4 regions of the Lactiplantibacillus sp. DA1 genome follow, and region 4 is predicted to be linked to each of the others. Evidence: predicted binding sites of a transcription regulator. Region 4 holds the regulator's gene; each other region holds the start of a gene.
The links. Region 4 encodes NrdR, which represses ribonucleotide reductase genes. Its sites were predicted from a motif close to ACACNATATATNGTGT; they were not measured.

Region 1 (3,906 bases), on a different contig from region 4:
TTTATAGTCCGCTTGCGTCGGGGCGTACTTTGCTTTGTCCCGAATATCACGAATCTCTTCCACGCCATTATTAGAAGCCGCATCAATTTCGATGACATCATTTAGTTGCCCCTTGGTAATCGCCGTACAAGTCTCACATTCATTGCAAGGTTCCCCATCAACAAGATGGTGACAGTTAATTGCCTTGGCAAAAATCTTCGCCGCCGACGTTTTCCCAGTTCCCCGGGGACCGGTAAACAGATACGCATGACTCGTCTGGTGGGTCATAATGGCATTTTTTAGTGTCTGGGTAATCATCTGTTGCCCGACAATCTCATCAAAGCGTTGGGGACGCCAAACCCGATATAGTGCCCGATACATGCGATTCTTCCTTTCTTACATCAGTCATACTTGGTTATCATTACTTATTATAAGCCATTGTTTAAATGTCCTGAATAGTTAGCTGCTGATTGTGACGCTTCCCCACTAACAGTCAGTGTCAGTTATGCAAACTAAGCATCTAAGTATACTTGTCAACGAGTCTAAACCCAGACCTGTAACCACCCTTGTTAAGTATTCTGGTTATTCCCTCAACAAGCGATGGTTTTGACTGTCAGTCTGAAAAGCATCATCCAAATAACGTATTACTACTATAATAATAGGTAAATAACAATTAACCAACCTATCAGCACGTCCAAAACTAACACTCAACATTTAATTTAAATAAAAAGCTCTCAACCGAATGGCTAAGAGCTGTTACATTTCATAAAAACAAAAGGCACAAGATGAAGCAAACTTAGTGCTGCTTCCTTCCGGACCTGACACGATTCGTAAATCCACCCTTGCCTTTTGGCCTTGCGGCAAATACTATAATACATGATTTGCGCCACAATTACCAGCCATCGGCCTAATTTTTTTCAGCAGCTTCGCGTCGTGCTTTTTTGGCCGCCTTTTTCCGTTTACGAATCCCGCGGAAAAAGTTTTCCAACATCTCGCCGGCCGGACGTGCCATAACACGTTCATGAACCGTTACTTGATGATTTAACCGGGTATCATCCATCACCTGATACAAACTACGAACGGCGCCAGCCTTGGGATCGCGAGCACCAAAGTAAAGTTCAGGTAGCCGTGCATTAATAATGGCCCCACTACACATCAAACATGGTTCCAAGGTGACATACAGCTGACAATCTTCCAATCGCCAGCTATGCAAATACTCACAAGCTTCTTGAATCGCAATAATTTCAGCATGCATCGTTGCATCCTGACCATGCTCCCGTAAATTGTGCCCACGGCCAATAATTTCACCCTGGTGAACGATCACAGCCCCAATCGGCACTTCGCCAATTAAGTAGGCCATTCGCGCTTCATGTAACGCTTCTTGCATCCAGTCTTCCGCTGTTGGTTCCGTCACGACTATCCCTCCTTTACACTTTGTAGGATGTAATACCCTCTGTCCTTCTTAATCACCTGACAATTACCAAAGGTCATTTGCATCAATTTCTTCGCAGATGGTGCGCCCTGTTTTTTCTGTAAAACGACGGTGAGTGTCCCACCAACGACTAGCCGTGAGACAGCCCCCGTTAACATTGCATCCACCACTGCCTTGCCTGCGCGCACCGGTGGATTGGTGACAATCGCCGCATAATTAGTCGCGGTTACTTGTTGATAGACATCAGACGTAAAAATATTGGTATTCGTAATTTGGTTCAAAGCAACATTTTTACGCGCTAAGCTTAGCGCTAACTCGTTCACATCGACCATATCAACCGTTCGTTCGGGTGATTGATACGCGAGCGCCATCCCAATGGGACCGTATCCGGTTCCCAAATCTAGCATTGGGCCCGCTGGCAAATCAGTCGGATCAAACGCTGCGAGTAGTGTTCGTGAGCCGTAATCCACGGTACGCTTGGAGAAGACACCGTTGTCCGTCGTAAATTTAAACGAGTGATTAAAAATTTCAAAATTCCATTGCTTTTCATCATGCACAATATCCGGATTGTGTGTATAATAATAGTTGGTCATATTTATTTTCCTCTAAATTTCTGGTCTATATCTATGATAACTGATTCAGCGAGTGAACCACAAATAATTTAAAAAACTTTTTAGTCGGTTAAAAGCTGACACTAACACAACATCTAGGGCTTGTGATTTTTACCACACCCTAGATGTTGTGTTTTTTGATTGTTTTTTTCACCACATGTTGTATACTAAATTTATCAGAAAAACGAGTTAGGATGATGAAAAATGAAAAAAGTTACTGTATTTACTAAAAACAACTGCATGCAATGCAAGATGACTAAGAAGTTCCTCACGGCGCACAACATTGCCTTTGAAGAGAAGAACATCAATACGAATCCTGAATACGTCGATTACTTGAAGGAGCAAGGTTTCCATGCCGTTCCGGTCGTTGAAATCAATGGCGAAGACAGCATTGCTGGCTTCCGTCCTGATGCTTTAAAACAATTAGCTGTTTAGTTTGCTCACGCTTTTTTGCGTGGTTACATAGCTAGTTTACCCTTTAAAATATGCTTAACGGCCCACAATCATCAACCTACTGATTGTGGGTCGTCGATTTTGCCAGCCACAATTATACTGATAGAAAGAGGATTCCTTATGACCTTAAAAGATTTAAAAGACGTCACGTATTACGACTTAAATAATGAGATCAATATTCCCGTTAACAATCAGATTCCGCTCAACAAGGATCAGGAGGCACTTGCCGCTTTCCTTGAACAAAATGTTGAACCGAACACGATGAAATTTGATAGTCTCAAGGCCCGCTTTGACTACCTGCGTGAACACGACTATTTGGAAACCCCTACCATTGATAAGTATGATTTTAGCTTTATCGAAAAACTTTACGATTACTTGCGGTCGCAAGACTTCCACTTCAAGACGTTTATGGCGGCTTACAAATTTTATGCCCAATACGCTTTAAAGACGGATGATGGCGACTATTACTTGGAAAACTTTATTGACCGTGTGGCAATGAACGCCCTCTACTTTGCTGATGGTAATGAAGACTTGGCGATGGACCTGGCCAATGAAATCGTCCACCAACGTTATCAACCAGCCACTCCTAGTTTTCTCAATGCTGGCCGGGCCCGGCGTGGTGAATTGATTTCTTGCTTCTTGATTCAATCGACCGATGATATGAACTCAATCGGCCGGACGATTAACTCCGCGTTACAACTTTCTCGGATCGGCGGCGGGGTCGGTATTAACCTCAGCAACTTACGGGGTGCCGGTGATCCAATCAAGCATATCGATGGCGCTGCTAGTGGGGTCGTCCCCGTCATGAAATTATTAGAAGATAGTTTCTCCTACTCTAACCAGTTAGGTCAACGTCAAGGTGCCGGGGTCGTTTACCTCAGTGTCTTCCATCCTGATATCATTGCCTTTCTTTCTGCTAAGAAGGAAAACGCCGACGAAAAGATTCGGCTCAAGACGCTTTCACTCGGGGTCACCGTACCCGACAAGTTTTACGAGTTGATCAAGGCCGACGCTGATATGTATCTCTTCAGCCCTTACGGTGTTGAACGCGAATACGGGGTACCGTTCTCATATGTCGATATCACCAAAGAATACGACAATATGGTCAAGAACCCGAACATCCGTAAGACTAAGATCAAGGCGCGTGACCTTGAAAATGAAATCAGCAAGTTACAACAAGAATCTGGCTACCCATACGTCGTCAACATTGATACCGCGAACCGCGAAAATCCTATCGATGGTAAAATCGTGATGAGTAACTTGTGCTCAGAAGTGATGCAAGTGCAAACCCCATCACTAATTGATGACCAACAACAGTATGAGAAGTTGGGAACTGATATTAGTTGTAACCTTGGTTCGACTAACATTGTTAACTTAATGACCTCTCCAGACTTTGGACATTCCGTTGAAGCCATGGTGCGCGCGTTAACT
Region 2 (3,906 bases), on a different contig from region 4:
GAAAACTATTCGTGTAATATTCCTTGTCAGTAATATCTGCGATGCGACCAAACTTAGCAATGTCATCACGGCAGAACGTATCAGTCAATGATTCGGCTGGCGTCGAATATAGGCTATAGTGATAGCCACTCTCAGCTGCCCATTGTGCACATTTGTCACGTAAAGCTTTCACCACAGTCTCAGCAAATGCCAATGCGTGCTCGTCATGTTCCCAGTTAGGACCGAAAAAGGTTGCGCATACTTCGTAAATACCAATATATCCTAATGAAATGGTCGCCCGCTGGTTTTTAAAGAGCTCATCCACATTACCACCCGCCGGTAGTCGTTTACCAAAAGCACCGTACATGTACAACAATGGCGCATTTTCTGGCTTAGCTTCCTTGGTTCGTTCAATTCGGTAAGCCAACGCTTCATGACAAGTAGCCATGCGTTCTTCAAAGATTTCCCAGAATAGTTGTTGATCGCCGTGTGCCGCCAACGCAATCCGCGGTAAATTGACCGTCACAACACCTAGGTTCATACGACCAGAATTTACTTCAACCCCGTCTTCATCGCGCCATCCTTGTAGGAAAGATCGACAGCCCATCGGGGTCTTAAAACTCCCTGTTAGTTCCTTGATTTTGTCATACATCAAAAGATCGGGGTACATCCGCTTCGTTGAACATTCAATTGCCAATTCCTTAATGTCATAATTGGGATCATCAGGACTCAAATTTAAGCCCCGCTTCATTGTAAAAATCAACTTAGGAAAAATAGCAGTACGATGCTCCTTACCCAGCCCTTTGATTCGGATTTGGAGAATGGCCTTTTGAATTTCGCGTTCAATCCAACTAGTCCCGAGACCGAAGTTGACCGTCGTAAAAGGCGTTTGGCCTTGTGATGAATACAAGGTATTAATCTCATATTCTAACGCTTGCATCGCATCATAAATATCTTTTTTAGTTTTAGCCTGCGCATAAGCTTCGCGTTGATCAGCTGCCACCCACTTTTCAGCATCAGCCATATGTTTTTGATAATTGATTGCCGCGTAGGGGGCCAATAATTGATCGACTCGATTGGCAGAACAGCCACCATACTGTAAAGAAGCCACATTGGCAATAATCTGTGCCATTTGTGCCGTGGCCGTTTGAATTGACCGTGGCGAAGCAACTTCCGCATTGCCAATCTTATAACCATTCTTGAACATACCGTCAAAGTCAATCAGACAACAGTTGGTCTCAGGAGTTACTGGCGAATAATCCAGGTCGTGCCAATGAATATCACCACGCAGATGAGCCTTAGCAACGACATCTGGTAACATCTTTAACCCCATCGCCCGACTGGCAGCACCAGCCTCTAAGTCCCGCTGTGTATTAAAAATGGTACTATCTTTATTTGCATTTTCATGCACTACGCTAGCATCGCGCTCAAACAACTTTTTAATTCGTCCTTGAACATTCGTTGCTGCTGCGAAACGTTGCTGTTCAGCCTCAAAATAATTCTGATAAGCTTCAGCCGCCGTCGTTAGCCCCTGAGCATTCAAAATCTGCATCACCGTTGTCCGCAATTCCCGCGTATCAATACCAGTTGCCTGTTGATAATGCGCAACCAGCGCCTCCTTGACAACTCGTACTTCATCTTCAGTTGCCAATAACTGTTGTAAGACAAAGTCAATTTTATACGGATGAAACTTTGTTTGAGCTCCACCCCGCTTGGTAACAGTCAGTGACCGTAATTGGTCTAATATATCGTTAGTTGTCGTTGTCAGCATCTTAATTCCCCACTTTTCAAAGTCATTGATTGAATACAATTGATAGTGCGTTCTGTTTGAATCAATACTATATATAGTAGCTCATTTTTATCAACTTGCCCATGGCTTAATTCAACTGACATAATCAGTTGTGTACGCCAAATCGCTTTGGTCACCCGTTTAGCACGCCATGCGAATATTAACAAATTATTTTTTATGTCATTTTTGAATTAAAATAAGAATATTTAATCAATCTCATTAACTACCTGGTTAACATTGACATACCTTGATTTCAAAATTTTTCATTGCGCTTAAACCGTATTTTAATTCGTTAAAAATTAAGCTGAACACAACCAAATTGTTGCAGACTAATTAACTTATGACTATTTAGTTTAACTCCTCCAACGTATTCGCTATAATAATATTAAGTCCTCATTGAGGGATGTGGGCATCGGAGGAGAGAATAATTATGCAAAAAATACGGGGAATGATTGGGGGACTGTTACTGGTCGGACTACTTGCTGGTTGCCACTCTTCAACCAGTGATACATCATCAAAAACAGTTCAACCAACGCCGTCTAAGATTAGTGCTGTCCGCTCAGTAACGACCCACGATTTTTTAGGCCGCTGGGTCAGCGCTAATCCAGCAATAAGCTTATATTTGAATACTAATCATCAAATTGCTTGGTTTCAAGATGGATACGCACCAGTTCATCGCCACGCAAATCTGGCACTAAATGATACCCAAGCAACATTTACAATTGATCATGATGTTGTTAAGTTGACCCTGAACAACGCTAATAGCTTGACTCTGGACTATCAAGGAACCAGTATCACACTGATCAAGGACCCTAACTGGCACCCTAATCACAGCACCATCCCCACAACAACCAATGAAGCATTAAAATCGGGGACCTTAACACCAACAATTAAATTATCCTATTAGAATAAGAAAGCTGCTATCTGGCACACATGGTTATGTGCCGTTAGCAGCTTTTTATCACTAACGGTCTAGCAAACAACTTGCTTCTGTGAACTACGCTCCCTATAATTAAACTAATAAAATAACTTAACATGGTCTGCCAGTTAATATGCTCCATGACAAACTAGCACACCATCAATAACTACAATGGAGGAACGTCAAATGATTCGACCTATTGTGCATGACCCTGCTGCCTTGAGCATCCCCGCCGAATTGGCGACACCGGCGGATGCTCAGGTCGTGACCGATTTACTTGATACCCTTGCCGCCCACACTGATAATTGTGTTGGAATGGCTGCTAATATGATTGGTGTTAACAAACAAATTATTGTCGTTCAGTTGGGGCCCTTCGCCGTTGTGATGATTAATCCGAAAATTGTTGATCAGCATGGGGCCTATGACACTAAAGAAGGCTGTCTATCCTTACCAGGTGATCGCCCAACTAGTAGGTATCATCAGATAACGGTAAAATACAAGGATCAACACTTCAAACCCCAACAGCAACGATTCAATGACTTTACGGCTCAAATCATCCAACATGAGTTGGATCATTGTGCGGGAAAACTAATTTAACCCAACAATTCATCTGATGACTAGTATCGAAATGAGCTTTGTACAGTTTGCTGAACAAATTGATATTTATGAAAGATAGGACTGGTATCATGACAACTTTAGCTTATAACGGTGAATCGGCTATCCCGGCATTCGCCCAGCAACGTCAGCACCAAGCGCACCATGCACTCGGTACTGATATTGATTTAACCCTCTTTGGTAGTGATAGTGACCATTACCTGCAGGCGGCTTGCCAACTTATTGACCATTATGAAGACCGCTTAACTGTCAATCGTACCGCCTCGGAAGTTATGGCAATCAACCACGCTGCTGGTCAACACCCAGTTCAAGTGAGTGCCGCCACCTATACGCTCGTTCATCAAGCTGTTGCGCTCAGTCGGCAGAACTTTGGCTTCAACGCACTCATTGGACCGCTAGTTAAGCTATGGCACATTGGCTTTGATAATGCTCACGTACCTGAACAACCAGCCATTAATGAACGTTTAACCTTGACTGATCCCAATCAAGTCAACTGCAATGATAACGACTTTAGTGTCTATCTCAAAGTTAAAGGGATGGAACTTGATCTCGGTGCGATTGCTAAGGGCTACATTGCTGATCGCATCCAAGATTACTGGGAATC
Region 3 (3,906 bases), on a different contig from region 4:
ATCCTCCTCTGATTAATTGGCACTAACTATACAAGATATCTTTGCGGTCGTCAAGCAGTGAGTAACTAATTTTGGTGTGACGTGTTACTCGGGATTTGCTAAGGCTGTTATGAGACGAGCTTTGGTGTTAATTTGTCGTTATTATTAAAATAATTATTTTATTGGTGATGAATTAGCTTGTCATAAATTGACAATAAGCTGAGCAAAGTTTGCTACGAGTGGGTTTTTAAACTAATCAGAATTAAGCCTGTTCCAATAGTCGCATTAAATTAGCATAGATTAATTCCCGCTAAAAATAAAAACAGCATTACCCTAACTGAATTAGGGTGGTGCTGTTTAATATTATAATTAAAATGATATTACTTATTCCATAAGTATTTAGCATCAAAATCATTATCGAATGATGATAAAATCTTAGGACCGTCATTGGTGACAACGAGGGTGTGTTCGTACTGACAGCTGAGGCTGCCGTCTAAAGTGCGAACTGTCCAACCATCATCGGCAGTTTCGCCAGAACGCCAGTCACCAATGTTGACCATTGGTTCAATAGTAATGGTCATACCAGCTTTTAGACGGGTGCCGTGCCCAGCTTCGCCATAATGTGGAACGTCAGGCTTTTCGTGCATTGTGGGTCCAATGCCATGGCCGATGTATTCGCGAACGACACCGTAACCCATTTCGTTTTCAGCGTAGTTTTGAATCGCCCAACCAATATCACCGATACGGTTGCCGACAACGGCTTGGTCGATGCCGAGGTATAGCGCTTTGTGGGTTACTTCCATTAATTTCTTAACTTCTGGTGCAGGGGTCCCGGCAACAAAGGCGTGGCAAGAATCACTGAGGTAGCCGTGGTAATTAATGACTGTGTCGACTTTTAATAAGTCACCGTCTTTAACTAAGATATCCTTGCTAGGACAACCGTGGCAAATCATGTCATTGACACTGACACAAGTTGAGTATTTGTAACCTTCAAAGTTAAGTTCGCCAGGGGTGGCATCGTGCGCGATGATGTATTCGTAGGCGAAGTGATCAACATCCCAAGTTGTAATTCCTGGCTTGATGTAATCTTCAAGGGCGTGGAACAAGCCAACCATAATATTACCGGCAGCTTGCATCCCTTGGATTTCACGATCTGATTTAAGCGTAATCATGAGGTTCCTCCAAAAAAATAATTATATTGTGATGCTAAAAGTTTGTTCCTCTCCAGTATACTGCAAGCATTGTATTGCGACAAAACGCATTGTTTTGACCTGATATTGACAACGCTATCAGTGGGCCGAAACCCAAAAAATATAAAAAAATCAGCATGCCAAAAATACCAAATTGCCGGGGCGCAGTTGGATTGATTGTGGACAACTCAATATAAATTTGGAATTTTACTCTGTTCATCGGCCAAGATAATGATACAATATATTGTGTTGTTTTAAACGGAAACACTACATGTAGTAGTGTGACGTGACTGGTTGGCCAACTAGACACCTACAACCGCATCTGAAAACGGAAAGAGGAGCATTATTTTGAGTAATTATTTTAAATTTTTATCCCACCAACTAAAGGGTTGGCCACAACAAAACTACTATTTATTCTATTTTAGCTTAGGATGTCAAGTAATGACGTTAGTGAGCGCCCCAATCACAGCATTGTCTATTCTAACATTTATTGGGACGACATTGGGGGTTCTTTGTGTGTTAGCCATTAATGCAGCTAAGTCAGTTAATGGGTTATTAGGGGTCATCTCCGCGGCTTGTTTCATCGTAGTTGGTTTTTCAGCTAAGAACTATTTAAGTATCGGAGAACAATTGGCCTATGTTGTGACACTAGATATTCCGGTGCTACTAAGTGCTAATTGGAACGTTAACATGGTTTCGAAAATTCGGAAATTTACGGGTAAGACATGGGTGATTGCAATTGTTGCAACCCTAGTTGTCTATGCGATTTCGGGCTATCTCATTGGTGCCTTGACCGATGATCCGCGGCCATGGATTGATGCCATTAGTTTTGCGATTTGTTTAACGGCTGGCGTTATTTGTTTCCTCCGTTACAACAATCAGTATTTCTGGTGGATTGCCTCTGGTTTAGCACAAATGGTTCTCTGGTTCATCTCGTTCCGTCAAGGTTCGGCGACACTAGCAATGTTCATTAATAGTTCCGTTTATCTGATGAACGATGTCTTGGCTTTCACTGTTTCACCTTGGTATAACAAACATGAACGCGCGCGGTTGATGGCTGAAGAACAAGCAGCAAGTGCGGATGCTAGTGATAATCAGGCATTTAGGTTGAATCACTAAAGGTCAGCTAATAAATCTACTGAGACTAGTAGCGTTAATATTCTAAATAAGGCGAGTACTGTAATTCTTTTGGATTAGGGTGCTCGTCTTTATTTGAATAGCCGAGTATTACAACAACTATCAAATATATGTCTTTTAATTGACATTGTTATAAATAATGTTAAAGTTTAATAAATAATATTAAAAAGAGGAATGCTATGGACTGGTTTATGAATTTAGAACGTGAGGATCAGGAATTTGTTAAACAATTGGTTATTGCCTCAGGCTCTCTAAAACAACTCGCCAAGATTTATCAAGTAAGTTATCCAACTGTGCGAATGCGGCTAAACACGATTATTCAAAAAATTAACTTTATTGAGGACAACGGTGGAAATACGTTTGAAACGAAGGTTATGAAATTGGTAATCGATGAGAAATTATCGTTAGAGGTAGCAAAACAGATTATTACTGACTTTAGGGAGGAACAACATGAGTGATTTTAAAGGAATTCTGCTTGGTATGTTGGTCGTTGCAGTGCTCTATATGTTAGATCGATACTTACCAAGGTGGTTTGGTGCGATTCCGGGAGCTGGATTTTTAGGCTTTATTATTTACATTGCTTTTACAAAAGAGGTTTCTTTATTATCAATAGTAACCGTATTGTTAGTTGGCGAAGCCGTGCTGAATGGTATCTGGATAGATGCACTTGCGAACCGAAAGAGAACAATGAAAAAAGAAGTAGCAACAATGAAAGCGAAAGATTTATTGCGAAAATAGTAATATTAATGAAATTCATCAGATATAGAATCGACATTGGTTGGAGATTGCTGTTAGCGCTCTGCGAATGTCGATTTTTTATTATGGTGCGGACTATCCTGCTAGTTCAACCAATACTGTATAGGTGCTGGCACTTATTATGAAGCAGTTATTGAATACTGAAATATAAGCTCGAATTTTGTGAACCCTAGACATGTCTAGACTTGATCCGGCTGGTATAATCTACAAATTTAATTGGGTTATTACTTAAATGTTGACAACTTGTCTAAACAAGTATATATTCGTAAATGAAAACGATAACAAAGGGGTGGTTGCCGTGAATAAAGCGGCCTTAGTTTATCAAGATTTGCTCCAGAAGATTGATGCGGAAGTTTACCCGATTGGGAGTTATTTACCGAGTGAACATCAGCTTTGTGAGCTATATGGCATTTCACGTGAGACTGGACGCAAGGCGTTAGCAACGTTGGCTGAGGATGGCTATATTCAAAAAATTCGTGGTAAAGGGTCCATTGTGATTGAGCATCGACAGTATGAATTTCCAGTTTCTGGCATTGTGAGTTATAAAGAGTTAGCCGAAAAGTTACACATTAAGACGCAAAATATTGTTTATGACTATCAACCGGATGCCACGTTACCGGTTGCTGACTTTACGTCACTTGGTATTGAATTGACGGAAGCGCCAGTGACGGCCATCAAACGGGTCCGAGTGATCGATGGCGAACCAGCGATTATTGATAAGGATTATATTTTGAAATCGGTTGTTCCGGAAGTTCCCAAACAAGCGGCGGAAGACTCACTGTACGCGTATTTTGAAAATCAACTTGGGTTGACGATCGGTTACGCGACGAAGGAAATTACGATG
Region 4 (3,906 bases):
TTCCAGTTTTAGAAAAATTAGTGCCAAGCGTGATGGATTCCGCCGTACAGTTAGCCGTTCCGTTGAAGGTTGAGAGCCACTACGGTGATACTTGGTACGATGCAAAATAGGGGGAACCACCATGCCTGAATTACCTGAAGTTGAAACTGTTCGTCGCGGTTTGAACCGCCTAGTTAAAGGGGCGACGATTGCTAACATTGATGTGTTTTGGCCAAAAATTATTAATAATGATGTCGACAGTTTCAAACAGCGTTTAGCCAACCAAACGATCCAGACCATTGATCGGCGGGGGAAGTATTTATTGTTTCGCTTTAGCAATGGTCTGACGATGGTGTCGCATTTGCGGATGGAAGGCAAGTATAATGTTGTACCGCGTGGTGAAGATCAAGGTAAACACACGCACGTGATCTTCCATCTGACCGATGATCGTGATTTGCTGTACAACGATACGCGTAAGTTCGGGCGAATGACGCTCGTGCCGACCGGTGAAGAAAACACGGTGGCGGGATTGCGGACAATTGGCCCGGAACCCGTTGCTGAACAGTTAACACTGGCTTATATGACGACCACTTTTGGCAAGTCGAACAAGATGATCAAACCATTATTATTGGATCAAAGTAAGCTTGCGGGCATCGGGAATATTTATGCGGACGAAACGCTATGGATGAGCAAGATTCATCCAATGCGGCCCGCTAATTCGCTAACCGCCGATGAGATTGCAACGTTGCGCCAAAACATTATTGATGAAATGGCGATGGCAATCAAAGGCCATGGGACCACCGTTCATTCGTTTTCAACGGTGTTTGGTGAGGCTGGTCAGTTTCAAAATCACTTACACGTCTATGGCCGTGAGGGTGAGCCTTGTGAGCGGTGTGGCACGATTATTAAGAAAATCAAAGTGGCGCAGCGGGGAACGCATTTTTGTCCGCTAGAACAGCAGTTGTAGGTGGTTGGGATGACAAAATTGATTGGATTGACTGGTGGTATTGCGACTGGCAAGTCGACCGTTTCAAAATTATTAGCGGCCAGGTTGCCAATTGTCGATGCTGATAAAATCGCGTGGCAGGTTGAAGGACCAGGCCAACCGACGACCCAAAAGATTGTGGCGCACTTTGGTCACCAAGCAGTGCTGGCAGACGGGCGGCTGAATCGGCCATGGCTTGGCCAGTTGGTTTTTAACGATGCTCAAGCTTTACAAGCCTTAACCGCAATTACACGGTTACCGATTCAGTACGCGATGTTCGAAGCGATTGTCGCGGCAAACCAGCAACAGCCCGACGCAATTATTTTAGATGTGCCGTTGTTATTTGAAAGTGGCTGGCAACATGTTTGTGATCAAGTGTTGGTTGTGACGGCACCACCAGCCGTAGTATTGCAGCGGTTAATGGCACGTAACCACTTATCGCAACAGGCGGCTCAGGCACGAATTGACAGCCAAATGCCACTCGCACAGAAGGTCGCAAGGGCTGACGTTGTCATTGATAACGGGGCCAACATTGATAAAACTAAAGCTGCCGTGTTAAAATGGCTGAAAACTATTACTAATTAAATGAAAACTGATTATTAGTTGTTACAAGGGGTGAGAAGTCTATGCAATGTCCACATTGTCATCATAATGGCTCCCGCGTGGTTGACAGTCGACCAACTGATGATGGTCGCGTGATTCGACGGCGCCGGGAATGCGAAAACTGTGGGTTCCGGTTCACAACATTTGAACGGGTCGAAGCCACGCCGTTATTAGTCATTAAGAAAAATGGTGCCCGCGAAGAATTCAATCGTGAAAAAGTCTTGCGCGGAATTATTCGCTCGGCCGAGAAACGGCCCGTTAGCATGGAAACGATGACCGGGGTCGTTGATGATGTTGAAAATAAGGTCCGGTCACTGGGTGAAAATGAAATTTCAAGCCAAGTTATCGGTGAGTATGTCATGGAACAATTGGCAGATATTGACGAAATTTCGTACATTCGTTTTGCCAGTGTTTACCGGCAATTCAAGGATATGCACGTCTTCTTGAATGAACTCCAAGATATGATGGAGCGTGATAAGGTCAAACTGGCAAAACCGTCAGCGAAGACGACCCACGCACCTAAACGAAAAAAAGATTAGTGAAAAAGAATGGTGAACAACATGCCAAATGATGAACCCTTAACACCCAAAACTGGGTTAGTGGTCCCGCAAGCACCAGCGCTTAGTGCGGCGCAACAAGCTGTATTGGCGGAATTATACTTGCCACTGATGGGGCCATTGGCATATAGCTTGTATGCGGCGTTACGTAGCTTACAGAGTAGCGAGAATGAGCTGAGCAATCGACGCAGTCACGCGGAACTACTTGGCATCCTAAATGTGGACTTGCCGACGGTGTTAGCGGCTCGGCGTAAACTTGAAGCAACTGGCTTGTTGCGCAGCTATTATCAACAAGATGAATTGGGTGCCATGTACATTTATCAATTACAAGCACCATTACTGGCGTTACAATTCTTTGCGGATGATCTATTGAGTGTCCTATTGTTAGATACGGTCGGTGAGTTACGTTATCAACAACTTGCTGGCAGCTTTGCAGCACAGCCGATTGACTTGACGGCTGCCAAAGACGTGACGGCAAATATCTTAGATGTGTTTCACGTTGATAGTCAAAAAGTTACGACGCCACCTCTTTCAGTGCAAAAGGTGCGCGCCCAATTGGCGGCCAATGAACCGGCCGAGGATCACTCGCCCGTGCTCAGTGACGATGACTTTGACTGGCAATTGCTAGGACAAATCTTGAAGCAGAACTATGTTGATCTTAAGCAAGTCGCGAGTTCACGGCAACTGATCATTACGGAAAGTCGAGTCTACGGCATCAGTGAGATTGAGATGGCTAAGTTAATCAGCGAAGTGGCTAGTTTGACAACGGGTCAGTTTGATGAAAACCAATTAAAACTATTGATTGCGCGACGCTATGAACGGCCGGCAGTTCCGAGTCAACAGGTCGCAACGGAAGTACCGGCTGCAACGTCGGCCACTAAGGATACCAAGACTTCAGCGCAACTCTCAACGGCTGAGCAGCAACTCGTGACGTATGCTAAGCAGACAGCACCGTATGAGTTTTTGACGGCTTTGAAACAGGAGAAACACGGTTTTGTGACGAGCGGTGAGAATCGATTAGTTCATGATTTAATTGGTCGGGGGGTATTACCCAATGCCGTCATCAACATGGTGATCTACTACTTATTGCAAAATCGGGAGTTAGCTGCCCTTAATCGTAATTTGCTAGAAACAGTCGCCAATGATTGGCAACAACACGACATTACGACGCCGGAAGCGGCTTTGGTGTACTTGAAGCAACGTAAACAGCCGAAATCAACACCGACGCGGCGCAAGAACAAGCGACCGACGCGTAAGGAGATTATGCCAAAGTGGGCCCAACAACAGCAACAGACTGAGCGTGGTAAGCAACCAGCTCAGACCGGCAAACAAATTACTGCTGCCCAACGCAAACAGCTTGCTGATCGACTAGCAAAGCTTGAGACAAATTCGGAAAAGGAGGACTAAAACATGGAGAATATCTCAGAAACACTCCGGATGTTAATGAATCGGAAAAACTTGAATCATCGGTATGAGGCGTTAATGACAGCTGTGTACCAAGATCCAGATGTTCGCCAGTTTTTAGCTGCTCATCAAAACGAATTATCTTCGGATGCGCTAGAACGTTCAGCGGCTAAATTATATGAATTTTGTGAAGAGAAACGTAAAATTGCGCGCCATGAACCGACACAAGCGCCGGGTTATCAGCCCGCATTAGTGATGAGCAATCATTTGATTGATATTGCTTATCAGCCAACGCCACAACTCCAAGAGCAGCAGGCTGCTCATGAATTGCAGCAACGAGTTCGCTCGATTAGTATGCCGAAAAATATTCAAAACGCT

Region 1: RXV91_RS02220 (redoxin NrdH) is a predicted target of NrdR. The motif match lies at 2,141-2,156, and genes of this name have one in related genera.
Region 2: nrdD (anaerobic ribonucleoside-triphosphate reductase) is a predicted target of NrdR. The motif match lies at 1,815-1,830, and genes of this name have one in related genera.
Region 3: pnuC (nicotinamide riboside transporter PnuC) is a predicted target of NrdR. The motif match lies at 1,404-1,419, and genes of this name have one in related genera.

What each region holds. Positions count from the first base shown of each region.
Region 1 is NZ_JAWHTQ010000001.1:465,840-469,745, forward strand. Features, by position in the region: gene dnaX (DNA polymerase III subunit gamma/tau) at 1-360, opposite strand, end outside; RNA gene ffs (signal recognition particle sRNA small type) at 742-839, opposite strand; gene tadA (tRNA adenosine(34) deaminase TadA) at 887-1,393, opposite strand; gene RXV91_RS02215 (class I SAM-dependent methyltransferase) at 1,396-2,004, opposite strand; gene RXV91_RS02220 (redoxin NrdH) at 2,227-2,457, shown strand; gene nrdE (class 1b ribonucleoside-diphosphate reductase subunit alpha) at 2,596-3,906, shown strand, end outside.
Region 2 is NZ_JAWHTQ010000003.1:119,125-123,030, forward strand. Features, by position in the region: gene nrdD (anaerobic ribonucleoside-triphosphate reductase) at 1-1,750, opposite strand, end outside; gene RXV91_RS05610 (hypothetical protein) at 2,199-2,675, shown strand; gene RXV91_RS05615 (peptide deformylase) at 2,874-3,284, shown strand; gene RXV91_RS05620 (FAD:protein FMN transferase) at 3,374-3,906, shown strand, end outside.
Region 3 is NZ_JAWHTQ010000007.1:119,301-123,206, reverse strand. Features, by position in the region: gene map (type I methionyl aminopeptidase) at 360-1,151, opposite strand; gene pnuC (nicotinamide riboside transporter PnuC) at 1,512-2,288, shown strand; gene RXV91_RS12020 (DUF2089 family protein) at 2,486-2,764, shown strand; gene RXV91_RS12015 (hypothetical protein) at 2,757-3,044, shown strand; gene treR (trehalose operon repressor) at 3,361-3,906, shown strand, end outside.
Region 4 is NZ_JAWHTQ010000004.1:192,382-196,287, forward strand. Features, by position in the region: gene polA (DNA polymerase I) at 1-110, shown strand, start outside; gene mutM (bifunctional DNA-formamidopyrimidine glycosylase/DNA-(apurinic or apyrimidinic site) lyase) at 122-946, shown strand; gene coaE (dephospho-CoA kinase) at 956-1,549, shown strand; gene nrdR (transcriptional regulator NrdR) at 1,591-2,106, shown strand; gene RXV91_RS08005 (DnaD domain protein) at 2,128-3,531, shown strand; gene dnaI (primosomal protein DnaI) at 3,535-3,906, shown strand, end outside.